2 linked regions of the Candidatus Pseudothioglobus singularis PS1 genome follow. The protein of the gene in region 1 interacts with the protein of each later gene in a pairwise test. Links are inferred from orthologs where the notes say so. Each region holds a gene or a part of one and is shown in the gene's direction. Other genes may lie near its edges.

What was found.
Region 2: the proteins of lpdA (region 1) and odhB interact in binary tests that used the Escherichia coli proteins (3 or more experiments, as listed by UniProt). The link is inferred for Candidatus Pseudothioglobus singularis PS1 from one-to-one orthologs.

Annotation. Positions count from the first base shown.
Region 1 is NZ_CP006911.1:1,460,751-1,470,822, forward strand. What follows is about bases 3,083-6,081. They hold lpdA (dihydrolipoyl dehydrogenase), read left to right. Parts: upstream 3,083-3,878; coding sequence 3,879-5,285; downstream 5,286-6,081. Other genes in these bases: W908_RS07410 (dihydrolipoyllysine-residue acetyltransferase), read left to right, coding at 3,083-3,882; W908_RS07420 (protein-L-isoaspartate O-methyltransferase family protein), read left to right, coding at 5,293-5,946; W908_RS07425 (efflux RND transporter permease subunit), read left to right, coding at 5,963-6,081. In the rest of the region: W908_RS07395 (CIA30 family protein), read right to left, coding at 1-422; W908_RS07400 (ABC transporter permease), read right to left, coding at 514-1,275; W908_RS07405 (ABC transporter ATP-binding protein), read right to left, coding at 1,282-2,190; more of W908_RS07410, read left to right, coding at 2,338-3,082; more of W908_RS07425, read left to right, coding at 6,082-8,236; nadB (L-aspartate oxidase), read left to right, coding at 8,401-9,960; def (peptide deformylase), read left to right, coding at 9,957-10,072. UniProt on the Escherichia coli protein: Lipoamide dehydrogenase is a component of the glycine cleavage system as well as of the alpha-ketoacid dehydrogenase complexes.
Region 2 is NZ_CP006911.1:1,112,041-1,122,112, forward strand. What follows is about bases 2,914-5,912. They hold odhB (2-oxoglutarate dehydrogenase complex dihydrolipoyllysine-residue succinyltransferase), read left to right. Parts: upstream 2,914-3,850; coding sequence 3,851-4,975; downstream 4,976-5,912. Other genes in these bases: W908_RS05645 (2-oxoglutarate dehydrogenase E1 component), read left to right, coding at 2,914-3,854; W908_RS08825 (hypothetical protein), read right to left, coding at 5,046-5,222; W908_RS05655 (ammonium transporter), read right to left, coding at 5,237-5,912. Outside these bases: bmt (betaine--homocysteine S-methyltransferase), read right to left, coding at 1-783; more of W908_RS05645, read left to right, coding at 1,158-2,913; more of W908_RS05655, read right to left, coding at 5,913-6,640; def (peptide deformylase), read right to left, coding at 6,894-7,466; W908_RS05665 (DUF5522 domain-containing protein), read right to left, coding at 7,671-8,015; W908_RS05670 (type 1 glutamine amidotransferase), read right to left, coding at 8,069-8,791; W908_RS08860 (hypothetical protein), read right to left, coding at 8,920-10,072. UniProt on the Escherichia coli protein: E2 component of the 2-oxoglutarate dehydrogenase (OGDH) complex which catalyzes the second step in the conversion of 2-oxoglutarate to succinyl-CoA and CO(2).

The DNA of each region.
Region 1 (10,072 bases):
GCTTGGAAGGTTGCAGAATAAAAGTCTCCATAATAAGCCATATCATTTGTTAATATATGGATATCGTAAGTTTCACCATTGCCTCTTACATTGAGACGAACTCCCTGAAGATTTTTGCCATCTTTTTCAGAATTTGCAAATGAAATTCCTGTGCGTAATTGAATAACGCCGCCATAATTCCTTGTACTTACATTGCCTGTAAGTCTTGCATAAAAGATTTCTCCATCTTGCTCAAGAGTAACTTTACCAACAGAAACACCGCCCATCACTTGATCACTAATGTATTGCCAGTACTTTCCACTATCTGAATTAAATGGATATGAGAGGTCTTCAACAGCAATCGCTTTTGAATTAAAAGTAAAAATAACTATTAAGAATAAAAAATAACTTATTTTTGAAATTTTTAAAGAATTTTTAAACATATAAGATAATAGTTAGATTATTGCTTTTATTACAAACGCATTACGAACTTTTGTGGATATCTTATGAGGAATGGGTTTGCGAGGTGCTATATTACTCTGTTTTAATACTTACACCACGATTAAGCATTAAATTTGCAGCGAAAGCTAATACAATTATCATAACTCCAGGGATCAAAAAAGCCTTCCATAGCTCTACAGAACTTACACCTAAAAAACCTAATCTGAAAGAATCCATCATATAGAAGATGGGATTAAATGCTGACAAGCTCTGCCAGAAACTAGGCAAAATATCGATACTATAGAACATTCCACTGAGATAAGTCAGTGGCAGTAAAACAAAGTTTGGAATGATAGAAATATCGTCAAAAGTCTTCGCATAAACTGCATTGATAAAGCCGGCCAATGCAAACATTATTGATGTTAAAAAGAAAGTAACTGCAATTATTAAAAAGCTATGAATTTGAATTTCAACAAAAAAAGAAATTGTGAATGTTACAGCTGCGCCAACACAAAGCCCTCTAGAGATACCGCCACTTACAAAGCCTAACAATATTACCCAATTTGGTGTGGTTGATACAAGCAATTCTTCAAAGCTATTATTGTATTTTGTCATAAAGAATGAGGACACTGTATTTGCATATGACTGCATGATTACTGTCATCAAGATGATTCCAGGAACGATGAAGTCAAGATAATCAATCCCTCGCATCTGACCAATTCTGGATCCCATCAGTCCACCAAAAATTAGAAGGTATAGTGAGGTTGTTATAACTGGTGGCACTATTGTTTGAACCCAGATTCTAGAAAACCTCAGTATCTCTTTGATAACAATAGTTTTAAATGCGATCCACATAAATATTTAACTAGTAAGTGATAAAAAGAGTGACTCTAAGCGATTTTGAGAGCTTCTTAAATGTAAAACATTTATATTTTGAGCTAATAGTGCTGAAATGACATCAGATATTGTTGTGCCTTCACCTTGAGAAACTTGCAATGTATTTTCATCAATGATTTCACAATCACAGTTTATTATTTGAATACTCTCAGGTAATTTTTCAATTGTATCAATGATAATGACTTGCCTCTTAGCTTTTGAGAGGAGTTTTTTCATATTAGACTGCTCAACTAAAACGCCATTGTTAAGAATCGCAATATTTCGGCACAAGGACTCCGCCTCCTCCAAATAATGAGTAGTCAATATGATTGTCATACCCTCTTTATTGAGCTGCTTCAGATAATGCCACATCGATTGTCGAATCTCGACATCAACTCCAGCTGTTGGCTCATCTAAAATTAAAATTTTAGGTTTATGCATTAAAGCTCTTGCAAGCATTAAACGCCTCTTCATTCCTCCCGATAGGGATTGAGCAACATCAAAGCGCCTATCCCATAGTTCCATTTTTTTTAAAAGAATTTCAGCCTGAATTTTAGCCTCTTTCCTAGGAATTCCAAAGTAACCACCCTGGTTAATTAGGATCTCGATATTTGGCTCATGAGGATTAAAATTAAACTCTTGAGGCATTAGCCCAATCATTTGCTTAATGTCATTCACATGCTTTTTTTGATTCAAGCCATCGATGATCACTTCTCCTGAAGTGCTCTTCAATAGTCCTGAAATGATTCCGATTGCTGTTGTTTTGCCAGCACCATTTGAGCCTAATAATGCAAAAAAGTCACCCTTCTCTACCTTTAGATTGATACCTTTCAAAGCTTCAAGTTTATTGGAATAGGTTTTAGCTAGGTTATCAGTAGAAAGAGCAAGAGACATAAATTAATAACTAGAGTTAAAAAATGAAGAGGAAATGTGGATTATTTATCGTTTTATAGTTTAAATTAATTTTAACATTAATCGCCTTTCATAGAGTAAATTTGGGATAATTGCATTGTTCAAATATAAAGCTATTTAATAGTACATATGCCTACCCAAAAAAATGTAGAGTTACCTGATATTGGTGATTTTGATGCCGTAGATATTATCGAAGTTCTGGTAAAGGTTGGAGATGTTGTAAATGAAAATGACAGCATCGTCACCCTTGAGACTGATAAAGCTACAATGGAAATTCCGGCACCCTTTTCTGGAAAGGTGACTAGCCTTGAAATAAAGGTTGGAGATAAGGTAGCTAAAGGTGATCTCATACTTATCCTAGAAACTGACTCAGCTTCTGCAGATCAAGCTGATGATTCAGTGGAAGAATCAAAAACATCAAAATTAGATAGTGATCAACACCTTAATTTAGCTTTGTCTCAAAAAAATGTAGAGTTACCTGATATTGGTGATTTTGATGCCGTAGATATTATCGAAGTTCTGGTAAAGGTTGGAGATGTTGTAAATGAAAATGACAGCATCGTCACCCTTGAGACTGATAAAGCTACAATGGAAATTCCGGCACCCTTTTCTGGAAAGGTGACTAGCCTTGAAATAAAGGTTGGAGATAAGGTAGCTAAAGGTGATCTCATACTTATCCTAGAAACTGACTCAGCTTCTGCAGATCAAGCTGATGATTCAGTGGAAGAACCTAAGAAACCTGATACTAAAATCAATGATGATAATGAGCCAACTATCACAAAGACCGTATCACAAGATGATACAAAACAAACTGAGGAAGTTTCACTGAAAACTGATTCAAATTCGCATGCTTCGCCCTCAATCAGAAAACTAGCTAGAGAGCTTGGAGTTAGTTTATCCAGAATAAATGGAACAGGAAAAAAAGGTAGGATTCTTGATGAAGATCTAAAATCCTTTGTAAAAGATCTTGTCACTCATGGGTCTTCAAATGAAGAAGTTGAGACCATTCCTTTATCCAGGATTAAGAAATTATCTGGCAAACATCTTTCTAATTGCTGGAACACAATTCCACATGTCAGTCAATTTGATGAAGTAAATATTGATCAATTAGAAAAATTCCGTAAGCATCAAAAAGAAAAAAATATCAAATTAAGTCCTCTAGTTTTTATCATGAAGGCAATTGTTCAAGTATTAAAGCGCCACCCTAACTTCAATGCCTCTTTGGATGAAGGTGGTGAAAACCTCATACTTAAAAAGTACTTCAATCTAGGAATAGCGGTAGACACCCCTAATGGACTTCTAGTTCCAGTTGTTAAGGATGTTAATAAAAAATCACTGATTGAGCTTTCAGAGGAGCTTGCAGATATTTCTTTGAGAGCCAGGGAAGGCAAACTAGATTCAAGTGAAATGAAGGGGGCTGGTTTCACGATATCCAGTTTAGGTGGGATTGGTGGCACACAATTCACGCCGATCATCAACTCCCCAGAGGTTGCAATTTTAGGTGTATCAAGAACTCAAATTAAACCAATTTGGAATGGTAGCACTTTTGAACCAACAGCCATGATTCCATTGGCACTCTCTTATGATCATAGGGTCATTGATGGTGCTGAGGGAGCAAGGTTTATGGCTGAACTAAATCAAGTCTTAAGTAATATTATGGAGATGTTATTATGATTAAAACTCAAGTTTTAGTTATTGGATCTGGTCCTGGCGGATATACTGCAGCGTTTAGAGCTGCAGACTTAGGAAAAGAAGTGACCCTAATTGAGCGCTATGAATCATTAGGCGGAGTTTGTCTCAATGTAGGCTGCATTCCATCCAAAACTCTTCTTCATACGGCTGAAGTAATTAACGAAAGTAAGCATGCAAGTGAACTTGGGATCACTTTTTCAAAACCTAAAATTGATCTAGAAGGTGTTAAGAAAAATAAAGACGGCATAGTGAATAAACTAACAGGCGGAATCCATGCACTTGCCAAAGCAAGAAAAGTTAAAGTGATTAATGGATATGCTAAATTTTTATCTAAAAATCAAGTTAGTCTGGATGGAAGTGATGAAGTTATAGAGTTTGAACAGTGCATTATTTCTGTAGGATCTAGGGTTACTAAGTTTCCTATGTTCCCTTTTGATGATGAAAGAGTGATGGATTCGACTGATGCACTTCTTTTGGATGACGTACCGAAACGAATGCTAATAGTTGGTGGTGGGATTATTGGCCTTGAGATGGCCACAATTTATGATGCTCTTGGCTCTGAAATTACGATTGTTGAACTCGGAGGTCAAATCATTCCTGCTGCTGATAAAGATATTGTTAATCCACTCTTTAAGAAAGCTAAGAAAAATTATGCAAATATCTTTTTAAACACTAAAGTTACTTCAATGGAGCCCCTAAAGAAAGGCATTAAAGTTTTATTTGAAGGTAAAGATGCACCTGAATCAGATACTTTTGATAAGGTTTTAGTTGCCGTTGGAAGAACACCAAATGGAATGTTAATTGACGCTGAGAAAGCTGGAGTCAATATTAATGACAATGGCTTCATTGGAACAAACAAACAAATGAAAACTAATGTTGACAACATCTACGCAATTGGAGATGTTGTCGGCCAACCAATGCTTGCCCATAAGGCAGTTCATGAAGCTAAAGTTGCTGCTGAAGTTATCTGTGGTGAAAAGTCTGGTTTTGATGCACTAACTATTCCTTCTGTTGCCTATACAGACCCAGAAGTTGCATGGACTGGCAAAACTGAAAAGGAGCTCAAAGAAGCTGGAATAGAATTTGAAAAAGGAGTTTTCCCATGGGCTGCTTCTGGAAGAAGTCTGAGCATTGGAAGAACTGAAGGAGTATCAAAAAGCCTTTTTGATTCTAAATCAGGTAAGATTCTCGGCATGGGAATATGTGGAACAAATGCAGGTGACTTAATTGCTGAGGCGAGTCTAGCAATTGAAATGGGCTGCGATATGAGTGATATTGCGTTAACGATTCATGCTCACCCAACATTATCAGAAACGACTGCGTTTGCAGCAGAAATGGCTGAAGGAACAATTACTGACTTAATGCCGCCAAGGAAAAGAAAGTAGGTTAATTATGGATATTAAAGAAGCAAGAAAAAATGTAATTGAGCAACAAATAAGACCTTGGGGTGGGCTAAATGTGAGAGCAAATCAAGCACTTTCAGATACTCCACGGGAGAACTTTGTGCCAGAGGAATATCAAAAACTCGTATTTGCAGATATTGAAATACCTCTTAATGAGTCAGATAAGATGTTCTCTCCAAAAATAGAAGGAAGAATTTTAGATAGTCTAAACCTTCAAGGCAATGAAGACATTTTAGAGGTTGGGACTGGAAGTGGCTACTTAACATCGGTTCTAGCAAAACTATCAAACTCTGTGACAAGCATAGAAATAGAACATGACTTACATGTCAAAGCAAAAGAAAATATAGATAAACTCAAGATAATCAATACCAACCTAATTAATGATACTTTTAATAGCTCAAACTTTAAAGAGGGGCAGTTTGATTCAATTATTATTGGATCTGCTCTTCCCAATATTGAAGATGATTTAAAAAAACTGTTAAAAGTAGGTGGAAAATTATTTGTTGTTTTAGGCTCTAAAAATCAAATGCACGCCAATCTTATTTCAAGAGAAACTGAACTTATTTGGAACTCTAAATCTCTTTTTGAGACTCATCTAGAATTCATGAAAGGTCATGAACCACCTAAAAAATTCTCTTTTTGATTTGAAATAGGCAGGCATGCTTAATTCAATTTTAAATTTTTTGACTAAGAAGCCTCTTTGGTCATTATTGGCATTTTTAGTGATCATCGGTTCATCATTTTTTCAGATACAGCACTTTTCCCTTGATGCTTCATCAGAATCATTATCTTTAGATGGAGATAATAATCTAGAACTTTACTTTGATACTCAAAAGACCTTTGGCTCAGATGAGTCTTTAGTCATTAGCTACACAGCTAAAAAAGGAACTGTTCTCTCAAAAGAACAACTGACTTACCTGAGCTCACTGAGGGATGACTTATTAAATATCAATGGAGTTAGTTCAGTCATATCAATTTTAGATGTTTCACTTTTTCAGTCACCACCACTCTCATTAGTTGAACTAGCAAGTGATGTTTACACTATTGATAACGGAAAAGCAGACCAAAATTTAGTTGCTAAAGAGTTTAAAACCAGCCCCCTTTACGCTAATAATATTATCAGTGCTGATTTAAAAACCACGGCCTTATTAATCCCTCTTGCAACTGATGATCCACGTGAAATAATAAATGACGATTCATTAAAGCAATTAATAGGAGAGATTCGCACCACAATGAGTCAATATCAAAATAACGCTAAACTATACTTGGGTGGGGTCCCGATGATTAGAAATGATGTCATTGATTTCATTAAAAGTGATTTAATTATATTTAGTCTTGCAGTAGTCCTAGCTATGTCATTAATGCTTTCACTCTTTTTTCATAAAGTGAGATGGGTATTAATGCCAATTGCGATAAGTATCATTGGTGCTTTATTTATGACTGGATTGATTAGCTCTATAGGCTGGAAGGTGACAGTGATTTCTGCTAATTTCTTTTCACTTCTTTTGGTCATGACTCTTTCAGTTATCATTCATTTAGTTGTTCGGTATAGAGAAATCTTAAATCAACAGACAGGAATGAGTAATGATGAAATCACTCGAAGAACTCTAAATGAAATGTTAAGGCCATGCCTCTATACTGTGGTCACAACGATAGCTGCATTTGCTTCACTCACCACAAGCCATGTTCAGCCTGTTATAGATTTTGGCTTAATGATGAGTATTGGCGTAACGGTTGCTTTTATATTATCATTTGTCAGCTTTGCATTAGTCATGACCCTCTTTCCAACTTCTCAAACATCCCACAAAACTGAAAAATTTTATGTACTTCAAAAGTTAGCCATTGCTACAGACAAAGGTGGCAAAAATATAATTTTAGGAATCGCACTAGTCAGTGCTATTGCAATTTTTGGCTTAAGTAAAATCTCTGTAGAAAATAGCTTCATCAATTACTTTAAAAAAGATACTGAAATCTATCAGGGGCTAAATTTCATTGACAAAGAGTTGGGAGGTACGATTCCACTTGAAATTGTTTTTAATGATTTGGCAAGTGCTTACTGGGCAGATTCAAGCTTAAGAGAGGACTTCCATGATGTTCATCAATATCTTGACAGCATCCCCAGTATCGGAAAAGTTTTATCCATTGACACCTTTATACAAGTCCTCAAAGAATCAAATGATGGAAAAACGCCTAATGGGTTTTTACTTATGCTTGGCAAAAACAATATGCCTGAGTTTGCAAAATCACAAGTTTTAAAGCCTCATATTTCAGACGAAACTGATCAAATCAGGATCGTTGCTAGAATCAAGGAAACAACCACAGACTTAGATAGGAATCAATTAATCATTGATGTCAAAAAAGAATTAGTTGAACGCTTTTACTTCAGTGAGGATGAGTTTTATTTCACTGGAACGTTTTCACTCTATAACAATCTTCTTCAAAGTTTATTTTCTTCACAAGTTAAAACTATCTTTACCGTTTTTATAATCATTTTTATGCTTTTCTTAATTGTATTTAGGTCAATTTCTATTGCTCTAATAGCAGTAATTCCAAACATAATACCGTCTTTAATAATTCTTGGATTAATGGGCTTAGCAAGAATACCCCTGGATATAATGACAATCACAATCGCAGCCATTGCTATTGGGATCGGTATTGACAATGCAATACACTATATTAGTAGATTTAAATCAGAACTTTTGGTTGATTCTGATTTTGAAGCTTCGATGTATAGAGCACATAACTCTATTGGTGTTTCTATGTTTTATACGGCAGCAACGGTTGCTATAGGATTTCTGGTTTTAATATTATCAAACTTTATCCCAAGCATATATTTTGGAATATTTATGGCAATTGCAATGCTCAGTGCAGTATTTGTTAATCTTACTTTATTACCCAAATTGCTAATATTTTTTAAACCAGAAATGAATTAAAAAAATCCTTAAAATAAAAAACCCCACCTCGAATAAGAGTGTGGGGTTAGTCTACTATTAAAAGGAGAAATAAGTTAAATATAGTAGTGTTTAACTTGCGGGAAATTATATATAAAAAATATTTTAATATTTTTTAATTTTGTGTCTTTTTGTGACAATAAACTATGGCTAAAAAATATCAATTCGATGTTCTTATAATAGGCTCTGGAGCTGCTGGATTAATGAGTGCTGTTCAGCTCTCAAGTAGCACCTCAATAGCGGTGATTGCTAAAGATAAAATATTGGAAGGCTCTTCGTATTATGCCCAAGGTGGAATTTCAGCTGTACTAGATCCAGAAGATAATTTTGATTCACATATTGAAGACACTGTTAACACCGGCTTTAACCTCGGGAACGAAAAGAGTATCAGGTATATGGTAGAGCAAGCCCCCCAGGCTATTAAAGATCTTGAAAGCACTGGTGTTCAATTTTCTCACATCAATAATAGCTATGATCTCACAACTGAGGGTGGTCACAGCTCAAAAAGAGTGGCCCATGTTGCCGATAAAACGGGTCAGTCAATCCAAGTCAACCTTCTTGCTAAGGTAAGGCAAAAAAATAACATAGAGCTTTTTGAAGAATATGTTGCTGTCGATCTTGTTGTTAAAGATAAAAATTGTTATGGCGCATATGTGTTTGATAAAAACTCGAAGGAGGTAGTGACCTTTAGTTCAAACAAAACTATTCTTGCAACTGGTGGCGCTTCAAAATCTTATTTGTACACTTCAAACCCAGATACTTCAACTGGAGATGGTATTGCGATGGCTTACAGAGCAGGATGCGAGATTTCCAACATGGAATTTACCCAATTTCATCCTACATGTCTTTTTCATCCGCATGCCAAATCTTTTTTAATATCAGAGACTCTTAGAGGTGAGGGTGCAAAACTTCTTTTGCCTGATGGTCAGGAGTTTATGCATAAATACGACGATCGACTTGAGCTAGCACCTCGTGATATCGTTGCAAGAGCAATCGATAATGAGATGAAGGTTAATGGCTATGATTGTGTCTATCTAGACTTCTCATTTAAAGATAAAGAGTGGATTAAATCTAGATTTCCAACAATCACTCAGCGCTGCAAAGAACTTGGTATTGATATATCTAAAGAAGCTCTCCCCGTTGTTCCTGCTGCACATTACACTTGTGGTGGCGTTAATACAAACATAGATGCACAAAGCAGCATAAACAATCTTTATGCCGTTGGTGAAGTCGCACATACTGGAGTGCATGGTGCAAATAGAATGGCAAGTAACTCCTTGCTTGAGTGCGTAGTGTTTGCTAAATCCTGTGCCAATCATATTAACAGTAGTGAATTTGAAAATTCACAAACTAAAATTGAAAAATGGGACGACTCAAGAGTGGCGCCCTCTAAAGAAAAAGTAGTTATTGCTCATTTATGGCACGAAATAAGACTCATCATGTGGAACTTTGTTGGCATCGTTAGAAGTAATAATCGACTGAACTCCGCGTATCTAAAAATTCAACAAATTAATAAAGAAGTTGATGAGTATTATCGTATTTATACTGTAACTGAGGATTTAATTGAACTAAGAAACTTAGCTCAAACTTCTAAAATTATTGTAGAATCTGCACTGTCTAGAAAAGAGAGTAGAGGATTGCACTATAACCAAGATTATCCAAATAAAATGAGCAAAATTCAAAACACAGTAATGACTAAGTCATGATATTAGAAATTCTCAAATACCCTGATAAGCGCTTAAGAACTGTTGCAAAGGCAGTTGAGAATGTTAACAGTGAGATAAAAAAGCAAGTTAAAGATATGTTTGAAACTATGTA
Region 2 (10,072 bases), 350 kb from region 1 along the record:
ATACTCAGACATGAGCTCTTCGGTTCCAGAATAAACGATACTACCATCGACAAACTCCGGAATGCCGCAGTTCGCTTTAGAGATAACCACTGTCTCAGGCTCAACACTCTTCGAGATGTCATTGATTGTTGCCAATAGGTCAGGCGCACCAATACCGCAATTGGCACCAAAACCCATTAAATTTAAATCTTTAGATCTTTTGGCAAGATTTGAAGGTGTAATCCCCATCATTGTTTTGCCAGCGGTATCAAAACTCATTGTCGCGCAGACAGGGAGCCCAATATCTTTGACCGCATCTATTGCTGCCTCGAGCTCCTCCATCGCATACATAGTCTCAAGCCAAAGCACATCTACTCCGCCCTCAGCCAGGCCCTCTGCTTGAGCCCTAAAAGCAGCTGTCGCTTCGCTAGGCGTCATCAGTCCATGAGGCTCAATCATTTCTCCGGTTGGCCCCATTGCCCCTGCAACAATGACTAGGCGATCAGCATTATCAGCAACCTCCCTAGCTACAACTCCAGCAGCTTTGTTAAGCTCAAAGACTTGATTCTCAAGATTATGTAACTTCAGTCTAAAGGATGTTCCGCCAAAACTGTTTGTTAAAAACAAATCAGAACCCGCATCAACAAAACCTTGATGCAAGGAGCGGATTCTGTCCTTATGCTCAAGGTTCCAAGGTTCAGGAGGATCGCCTGTCTCTAAACCCATTCCAAACAAATTGGTTCCTGTAGCGCCATCAGCCAAAATATGACTTTTGTCTTTAAGTATTTTTAAGAAATTGTTCATGAAGCGATTAAGTGCTGAGGGTAAGGTAAATACAATTTTGAAGTTTACGGATAATTATACTGGACGCTGAATTATTAGTAATTTAATATATTCAATCTATGCTTAATAATATTCATAAAATAATATTCTATAAATCACAACTAGAATAAAAAAATTACCCTACAATTTGTAATGCAAATTTTTAAATAATTATGCGATGAGACTGCCTAATCTCTATATAATTTGATTTAAAAAAATAAACTCACAAATTGTGACTATTTTAACTTTACAGCAAGCACAAAATAGCATGCTCATTAACGGCATGATTGGTAAATCTTACCTGCACCCAGTATTTATAAATTCAAGCCACCCTTCCCCCATAAATTACAGGAATAATGAACAATAATTCTAACTCGCATGAAGATGTGATCAGTCGCTTTATTAATTATGGCGAATCTAATTTTGAATCCAATACTGCTCCAAATAGCCCCACTCAAAGCGCTGCCCAGCTTGGTGTTCTCAGGCTCATCTATGCCTTTCGATTTTCGGGACACTTAAGGGCCACCTTAGATCCACTCAAGAGACCAAGACACCACTCAACGCCGCCATTTACGCTTGAAGAGTTTGGTTTGAGTGAAGCGGATTTAGATACCACGTTTGATATGGGCTCTTACCAGGGACCCAACTGCAACACACTAAGAGAGCTTTTTGAGTCACTCAACAAAACTTATTGCTCTAGCCTTGGTGTCGAGTATATGCACATCCCTAATCTTGAAGAGAGGAAGTGGATCCAAACAAAGATTGAAACGATGTCTTTGGAGCAAAATGAATCACCTGAATATAAAAAATGGCTCCTTCAAAGGATCACCGCTGCCGAAGTTTTTGAGAAATTTCTTCATAATAAGTATGTCGGTCAAAAACGCTTTTCTCTCGAAGGGAGTGACACCCTCATTCCCTTATTAAATGTATTAATTGAGCACTCAGGCGAATACCTGATGAATAGAATATGCCTCGGCATGGCCCATAGAGGCCGCTTAAACGTTCTCATTAATATTATGGGGAAGAGGGCTGAAAAACTCTTCAAAGAGTTTGCTGGAGATCTTGGCTTAAGTAAAAAACAGACGGGTGATGTCAAATATCATCAAGGCTTTTCATCAGATATTAAAACTAGTAAAAAAGATGTTCACCTTGCCTTAATGTTTAATCCTTCTCATCTTGAACTAGTCAACCCTGTCATTGAAGGATACGCCAGGTATCACCAAGATAAAAATAATGAATCAGATCGACAAAAGATACTTCCTGTTCTAATCCATGGTGATGCCGCCTTTTCAGGCCAAGGCATTGTGATGGAGACCTTAAATATGTCTCAATCACGAGGCTATAGAACGATGGGCACTGTTCACATTATTATTAACAATCAGATTGGCTTTACGACCTCAAAACAAACGGATGCCAGGTCAACGGATTACTGTACTGACGTTGTAAAAATGATTAATGCGCCAGTCTTTCATGTCAACGCAGAAGACCCAGAAATGGTTAGTTTTATAACTAAGCTCGCACTTGACTATCGCATGCGCTACAAGAAAGATGTGGTTATTGACCTCATGTGCTATAGAAGACACGGTCACAATGAGGCTGACGAACCAGCTGTCACTCAGCCGTTAATGTATGAGGCCATCAGAAAACTTCCGACGACGCGTGCAAACTATGCCAATACATTAATGAAACAAGGTGTCATTGATCAATCAGAGGTTGACGCGATGATTGCTGACTATCGACAAGAACTGAAAGACGGCAACAGAGTAGCCTACAACATCCTAGAGCCAAAAAATAAAAGGGCTTGGGAATTACTTTGGGAAGATTATTTTGACTCAACTTGGCATGATCCCTATAAATCTGCAATCAGCAAAAAACATATCAAGGATCTCAACAAAAAACTGCAGCATGTCCCAGATGGATTCGAAGTTCATCCACGCGTTAAAAAGATGATGTCAGAGAGAAACAAAATGGCTAATGACAAAATTAATGCTGACTGGGGATTTGCTGAAACGCTTGCTTTTGCCAGTTTAACTGAAGTTGGGGTTCCCATTAGACTCACTGGACAAGACTGCGGCAGAGGAACTTTTTTTCATAGGAATGCAGTCTTACATAATCAGCTCGCTAATGAAGATTACACCCCACTTATGAACATTAATGAGAATCAAGGCAGAGTTCAAATATTTGACTCAATCCTCTCTGAGGAGGCAGCGCTTGGATTTGAATATGGTTACGCCACTGCAAACCCAGAGTCCCTCGTTATATGGGAAGCTCAGTTTGGAGACTTTGTGAATGGCGCTCAAGCAATTATTGATCAATTTATAGCCTCGGGAGAAGCTAAATGGGGCCGCCTATCAAACCTCGTTATGCTTCTACCTCATGGCCTTGAAGGTCAAGGACCTGAGCACTCCTCAGGAAGACTAGAGCGCTTTCTTCAGCTTTGTGCAAGTCATAATATGCAGGTTTGTGTTCCATCAACGGCCTCACAAATTTTCCATCTACTTAGGCGTCAAGTCCTCAGAAAGTTTAGGGCACCACTGATTATTATGTCTCCTAAAAGCTTGCTTAGAAACCCTCTTGCAGCCTCTCCTTTATTTAAGTTTACTGAGGGTAAATTTAGAGATGTTTATGAAGAACAATATGACAACATTAAACCTAAAAAGGTTGATCGAGTCGTAATGTGCAGTGGAAAAGTTTTTTATGAGTTACTAACGCGTCGTCAAGATGATCAAATAAATAATGTTGCTATTCTTAGACTAGAGCAGCTCTACCCTTTTCCTGATGAAGCGCTTCAATCTGAGTTAGCTAAATTTACGGGGGCCAAGGATATAGTTTGGTGTCAAGAAGAGCCCATCAATCAAGGCGCTTGGTATACCTCAAGACATAACTTTATGGAAAGCATTAAAAAGGGACAAACTCTTCATGTAGTAGCGCGTGAGCTTTATGCTGCTCCTGCAGAAGGCAGTGTTAGAATGCATAATATTAATCAAAGTCACATTATTGAAAAAGGACTAGGCATTCAGCCTATTAATAAAGCTAGGAGCATTAAGAAATGAAAGAAGTAAAAGTACCTGTTTTGCCAGAATCGATTAACGAGGCAACCGTTGCTGCATGGCATAAAAAACCTGGAGACTCTGTAGAGGTTGATGATGTTATCGTCGAAATTGAGACAGATAAAGTCGTTCTTGAAGTTCCTGCAGAAGAGTCTGGCATCCTCACTGAAATTCTAGCTGAAGAGGGAGAAACCGTTAATGAGCAGCAAGTTCTTGGTCTTTTAGATGATTCGGCAGATGCTTCAAATGATGATACTCCTCAAGAGGAGCATGTCGCCCAAGAAGAGCCTGTAAAAGCTACCCAGGTAAGCCCTGAAGAAGCTCCAAAAGAAGAGGTCAAAAAAGAGCCAGTTGCTGCGCCTGAAATTTCTAGAGAAGAGCCAGCCGCTGCCCCAGTTTCGCAACCTTCTCAACCGAGCAGTAACCGAATGGAGGAGAGAGTCCCAATGACTCGAATCCGTAAAACGATTGCAAATAGGCTTCATTCGGCGACTCAAAACACTGCCATGCTGACAACCTTTAATGAAGTTGATATGAGTGAAATCTTGGCAATGAGAGCGAGCTATAAAGAGGCCTTCGAGAGGAAGTACTCTGTGAAATTAGGATTCATGTCTTTCTTTGTGAAAGCAGCCGTCGAGTCACTCAAAAAATTCCCAACAGTCAATGCCTATTTAGATGGTGACGATATTGTTTATCATGCCTTCTGTGACGTTTCTGTTGCTGTTTCTTCTGATAGAGGTCTCGTTGTTCCCGTTCTTCGTGATGCCCACAAAATGGGGATGCATGATATTGAGAAAGGGATTATGGATTATGCTGGTAGAGCTCAAGATGGGACGCTTGGGATTGAAGAGATGAGTGGTGGCACCTTTACGATTTCTAATGGCGGCGTCTTTGGCTCACTACTTTCAACGCCCATCCTTAATTCACCTCAGAGCGCTATCTTGGGAATGCATAAGACGCAAGAGCGTCCTATTGCAGTGAATGGTGAAGTCGTTATAAAACCCATGATGTACCTGGCTCTATCTTATGATCATCGCATTATTGATGGCAAAGAGGCGGTTCAATTTTTGATCTCAATTAAAGAGGCTTTAGAAGATCCAGCGAGACTATTACTTAAAGTTTAACGGATTCAATCTTACAAAAAAAAGGGCGGTATTTTCATACCGCCCTTTTTCGTTTTATTGCTTTTTACAGTTATTTATAGTGCTCTTGCTCGTCAGCATTGCCTTTAGCTAAAACCGCTATCAACATTACTGATGCAATCACCGTCCACCATCCAGGCGCAGATGAGCCTGATCCGATGTACATGCCCATGTCAATCCAACCATCGGCATTATAAAGTTCTGCAAAAGATTCAGCAAAATATCCCATATTATTTCTCCTTATTAAGAATCAGACTCAGGACTAACCATTGACTCAGGGTATGCCTGAGCAGGAACCTTGACAGCGTCAAGACCTTTGATTTGAACTGATTCTGGGATACGCAACATACCTGCTTTATGGACTAACCAAGATACGATGTATCCCGGAACAAATCCTAGCAAGAACATGACTACTGCACCAACGACTTGGCCAAACAGGCTGATTGCAACTGTATCTTCTGGCGCAAAAGCACCCAGTCCTGGCGCACCAGAACCCAAGACACCAAGCATCACAACGCCGAAGAGACCAATCGTTCCGTGAACCGTAACACAGCCAACAGCATCATCAATACCAAAACCCTCTAACCAGTCTGCACAAGGCTTCAAGATCATACCGGCAACCATTGCAATAACTATTACAGTAGAGCCAAAGTATATATCAAGGCCCGAGGCAACAGAAATAATACCTGCAAGACAGCCAGACATCATCCAGAACGGATCTTTGGTTATGATCCAGGCACCAATAATACCGCCCGAAGCAGCCAAACATACGTTGAATGCTAGAGCAGAAAGCGTCATCGGCGTACCATAAATGGTTGTACCTTGGTCCGCGTACCAACTCCAGCCTTCACCAGGCAGAATGATACAGGCCATTAGGAATCCGAAGAAACCAACAATAATCAGCATTAAGCCGGTTACTGTGAGCGGCATGTTGTGACCAGCGATGTGGTTAGCAGAGCCATCAGCGTTGAACTTTCCAACACGTGGACCTAAATTAATTAGGATACCAAGCGCGAAGAATCCTGCGACAGCGTGCACGAGACCTGCAGCACCAAAGTCATGAAAACCGAACTCAGTCACTAGCCAACCGTCTGCGTGCCAACCCCAAGCAGCAGCGACAACCCATGCAAAAGAACCTAGCACGATCGCACAGATTACAAAACCAACGGTTTGTATTCTCTCGATTAGTGCACCAGATGCAATCGATGCAGTGGTCGCAGCAAACAGAGCGAAAGCACCCCAGAATACACCTGATGCGTGATCAGCCATATTTGGACCCATGTATTGAGCAGAGTCGCCCCATGGCAATGCTATAGCACTTGCATATTCGATACCTGAAATCTCCATATATCCTGCGCCAGAGGCGAGGTCATACGGGAACGTTGGTAAGGCCCAATAGAACCACCAACCAAACAGATAGAACGTGATGATTGTAAACGCGAACGCGAGTAAGTTTTTCGTACCCGATGATAGAACGTTCTTCACACGAGTAGCACCCATCTCATAGAGAAGGAAGCCGGCATGAATAAGAACCATCAGAGGGATTGTTAAGTAGTAGTACGCTTCAGCAAACATCGTGTTTGTGACCTGAGCCGCACTTTTGACAGCAGCTAACTCTGCCGTTAAAGCTAATATTTGATCTTCCAAAACATTATCTCCTTTTTTAGTTTAAAGAATCTCTCTCCTTTTTTTGACTCGTAGGAAATTTATATCCCTACGAGTAGTGAGTATATAGAAAGAATATATTTAAATCTATAAAAATTATCTGTAAATAAGTCTAAAAATAGAAACTATTTAAAGATATATATGAAATAACAATTAGTTAGTTGCTGAAGAAAAAAATTTTTTTTTTTTTGAACTAGATTTCAAATTGAACTACACTAGCAAATAAACCTATTTTTTAGCTACCATATCTCTCAACAATGCTGATGACTTGTTGCTTAAAGCTATCCTCGTAATGCTCTGCAAATTCTTCTATGGTTGTGAGAGAACTCGAGTCTGCCATTCGATCGGTATAGATGAGACCGTCAAGATGATCGAGCTCATGCTGAAAGGTTCCAGCGCTGATTCCCTTTGATATAAAGCTGACATTATTTCCTTCACGGTCATACCCTTCAATCTGAATTTCAGGGCAGCGATCAACCTTGCCTCTCATATTGGGGACTGAAAGGCATCCTTCAAAGACGTTGATTCTGTCTTCCGTTAGAAAGGTGACTTTTGGATTAATTAATACAGTTAATGGAATGTCTGGCTTGTAAGGATAGCGAGGGTTTTTTTTCACCTCAATCACGCAGATTCTTTTATGAATAGCAATTTGAGTAGAGGCCAGACCCGCGCCATTAGCATCCCTCATGGTTTCAATAAGGTCATCAATGAGGGCTTGAATTTCATCAGATTGAATCTGACTGACATCGACAGGATCAGCAACCTGACGAAGCGCTGGGTTGCCTATTTGTAGAATTGCTCTAATCATTCAAAAGAAGCTCTCAGTTAAATAAAATTAACAATCAGAATAAGAAGTAGCAATAAACTTGCAGCCCAAAATAATTGGTAAGCCTTATTCATTACCCCGCGTATATCTCGGAGTTCTTTTAATATCTTTTCAACTTGTTCATCATTCATCATGAGGCTCCTTTGAATTTATATATTTTAAAATGGATAGTATATATATTGAGTTTTAATAAGGGCAATTTTTACAGCCATTATTACAGCAATCACCCTGCTTAATCAGATACCACTTACTAAATACATAGAGCCCATCGTTGATCGTATAGTCAACATTTTTAACAAGCTTTGTTTGAGTACGGTGTGGCTCTACAAATTTTTGAAATTCTTCCATACCTTTCTCTCTAACAAGAGAGTCAATTTTCTGGTTAATTGCCTCACTAAGGCATGATGGACAATAACAGTCCTCCTCAGAAGTTGGGGCCATGATTGGCGGAAAGCTAATGCACCAGCAATTCCCTGTTCCTGCACCGCATCCAAATGACTCATTACATTGGGAGCAATTTTTTGCAGTCATAATCTCATGCGAATCAAAAACTTAATTTTGACATTGATTTTAGTGAAATGCAATTAATTAAAAACCAGATCACACCAATTATTAAATAAAGTTTGGGAAGCTTTATTATTTGAGGATAAATTCTTTGTAAATTCGTCTTGAAAACTGGCAAGGCCATCCTTACCCAAAAGATTCTCAAGACTCGATGGTATTCCTGGAATACACATCCAGCCTTCGAATGTATGGCCGCAAACCTCAGGATGGAACTGGCAAGAAAAAGCATTCTCAGAGACCTGCATAATATGATTATGACAATTACTAGAGGATGCCAAGATGGTTGAACCTTGAGGAGTCTTTGAGACTTCAACTAAATGAACGTTTACCCACTTATCTGAAAAATTAAAATTCTTTAAAAGAGCATGACTCTTTCCCTCTTTTGTGGGTTGAATTTCGAATAAACCGATCTCATGATTATCCGTTTTTTTAGCCTCACCACCTAAAGCCTCTGCGAGAAGTTGGTGCCCCAAACATATACCAAGAAATGGCATCTTGAGGCCTTGAACTGCATGACGGATAGCTTTCTTTTCTTCAATAAGCCAGGGATATTGATCTTCCTCCCAAACATTCATAGAGCCGCCCATCACCCAGAGACCATCAAAGTCATTTAATTCTGGAATTGGCTCGCCTGCATGAAGATCAATTTCATGGAACGCAATACTTCGAGTTTCAGCAAAATCCCTAAAAATTCCTGGATTCTGTGAAGTCATATGTTTAAAAACAAGGATATTCTTTTTCAAAATTTCAATCTATTATTTTAAAAATAACATTCTAATTTAGAAAAATGAAAAATAGTTGTTATTATTTTATTAAGGTAATTGAGTAGAATTCAATTTTTAGATTACGAACGCACTTGTAAAAATATATATTAGAACAAGCGATTAAAGGACAACTCGGTATTTTTGGACAAGTCTTGAGAGTTTATATTGTAACCAAGCTTAAGGTCCTTATACCTGAGACCTATATAGCTTGATCTGGCTAAATCAGAATCTTGATTATGGTTTAAGTTACTTGTTAAAAGGTGTTTAACTGAGAAACCAATCCCGTCATCTAGGTCTTTGCGATAAGTCAATCCATAAACCATTTGTCTTCCAGTTGGCTTTAAATTGATATTAGTATTTCGATAAGAAATACTTCCATCTGATTCAGCTAAATTAGACAATCTAATTGACATCTCACCATTATTGACTCTATTAGGCTGACTGACTGAGAATTGTAAACTGTCATCACCCATAATATTTTTCTGCGTCGCAATCAAACTAACACTTGAAGATTTAACATTACTGGCAGAATTGATAAAACTTTCTGAAGGCTCAGTCATATCGGTTTTAGCTAAAGAAGCAATTCCAGTTAGTGTTAGATTATTCTTAAGTTTATTCTGAGCTTTAAAAGCTGCAAAAGTAGTGTTAGATTTGGATCCAGACATTGAATAGGCATCATTACCGGTTAGGCCTAATAGGTTTTCTTTATCTTGAGTAATGCCTGTCATTATAGTAACTGCCCTCTCTGATGGATCGCCATACTCTAAGGATGCAATTAAAGATTTTCTTTGGCCAACTATTTCTCCAGTTAGATTGTCAACCATAATAGGGGTTGTCGCACCAAGCATGAGGCGATTATTGCCCATTTGATAATTTGTATTTATTCCAAGACCGCCCTCTCCATTCTTTAAATATGGAGCTTGGAAATCCGAAAGATTAGTTTCTAAATCTGAGTTTGACCCATAGAAGCTTTGAACTGGGAAAGAGCTGGCTCCAAGAGTGAAAGAGCTCTCTAATTTTTTTGTCTTGGACAGTGTGGATACAACATTACTAAAATTTCGCTTCCAATCTGAACTACTTCTTGATTGCAATGGGGTATCTAACTTTGATAACTCAGATGTCAAGCTAATGGTTGGTGCTCTATAATTGACCACATTTACTGTTTTTGACATGTCATACTTAAAGCCTCCATTTAAATCATCATAAGCATATCCAATCTCTCCAATTAGTCCTTGAGAAATTGCATTACCAAATGAGGCA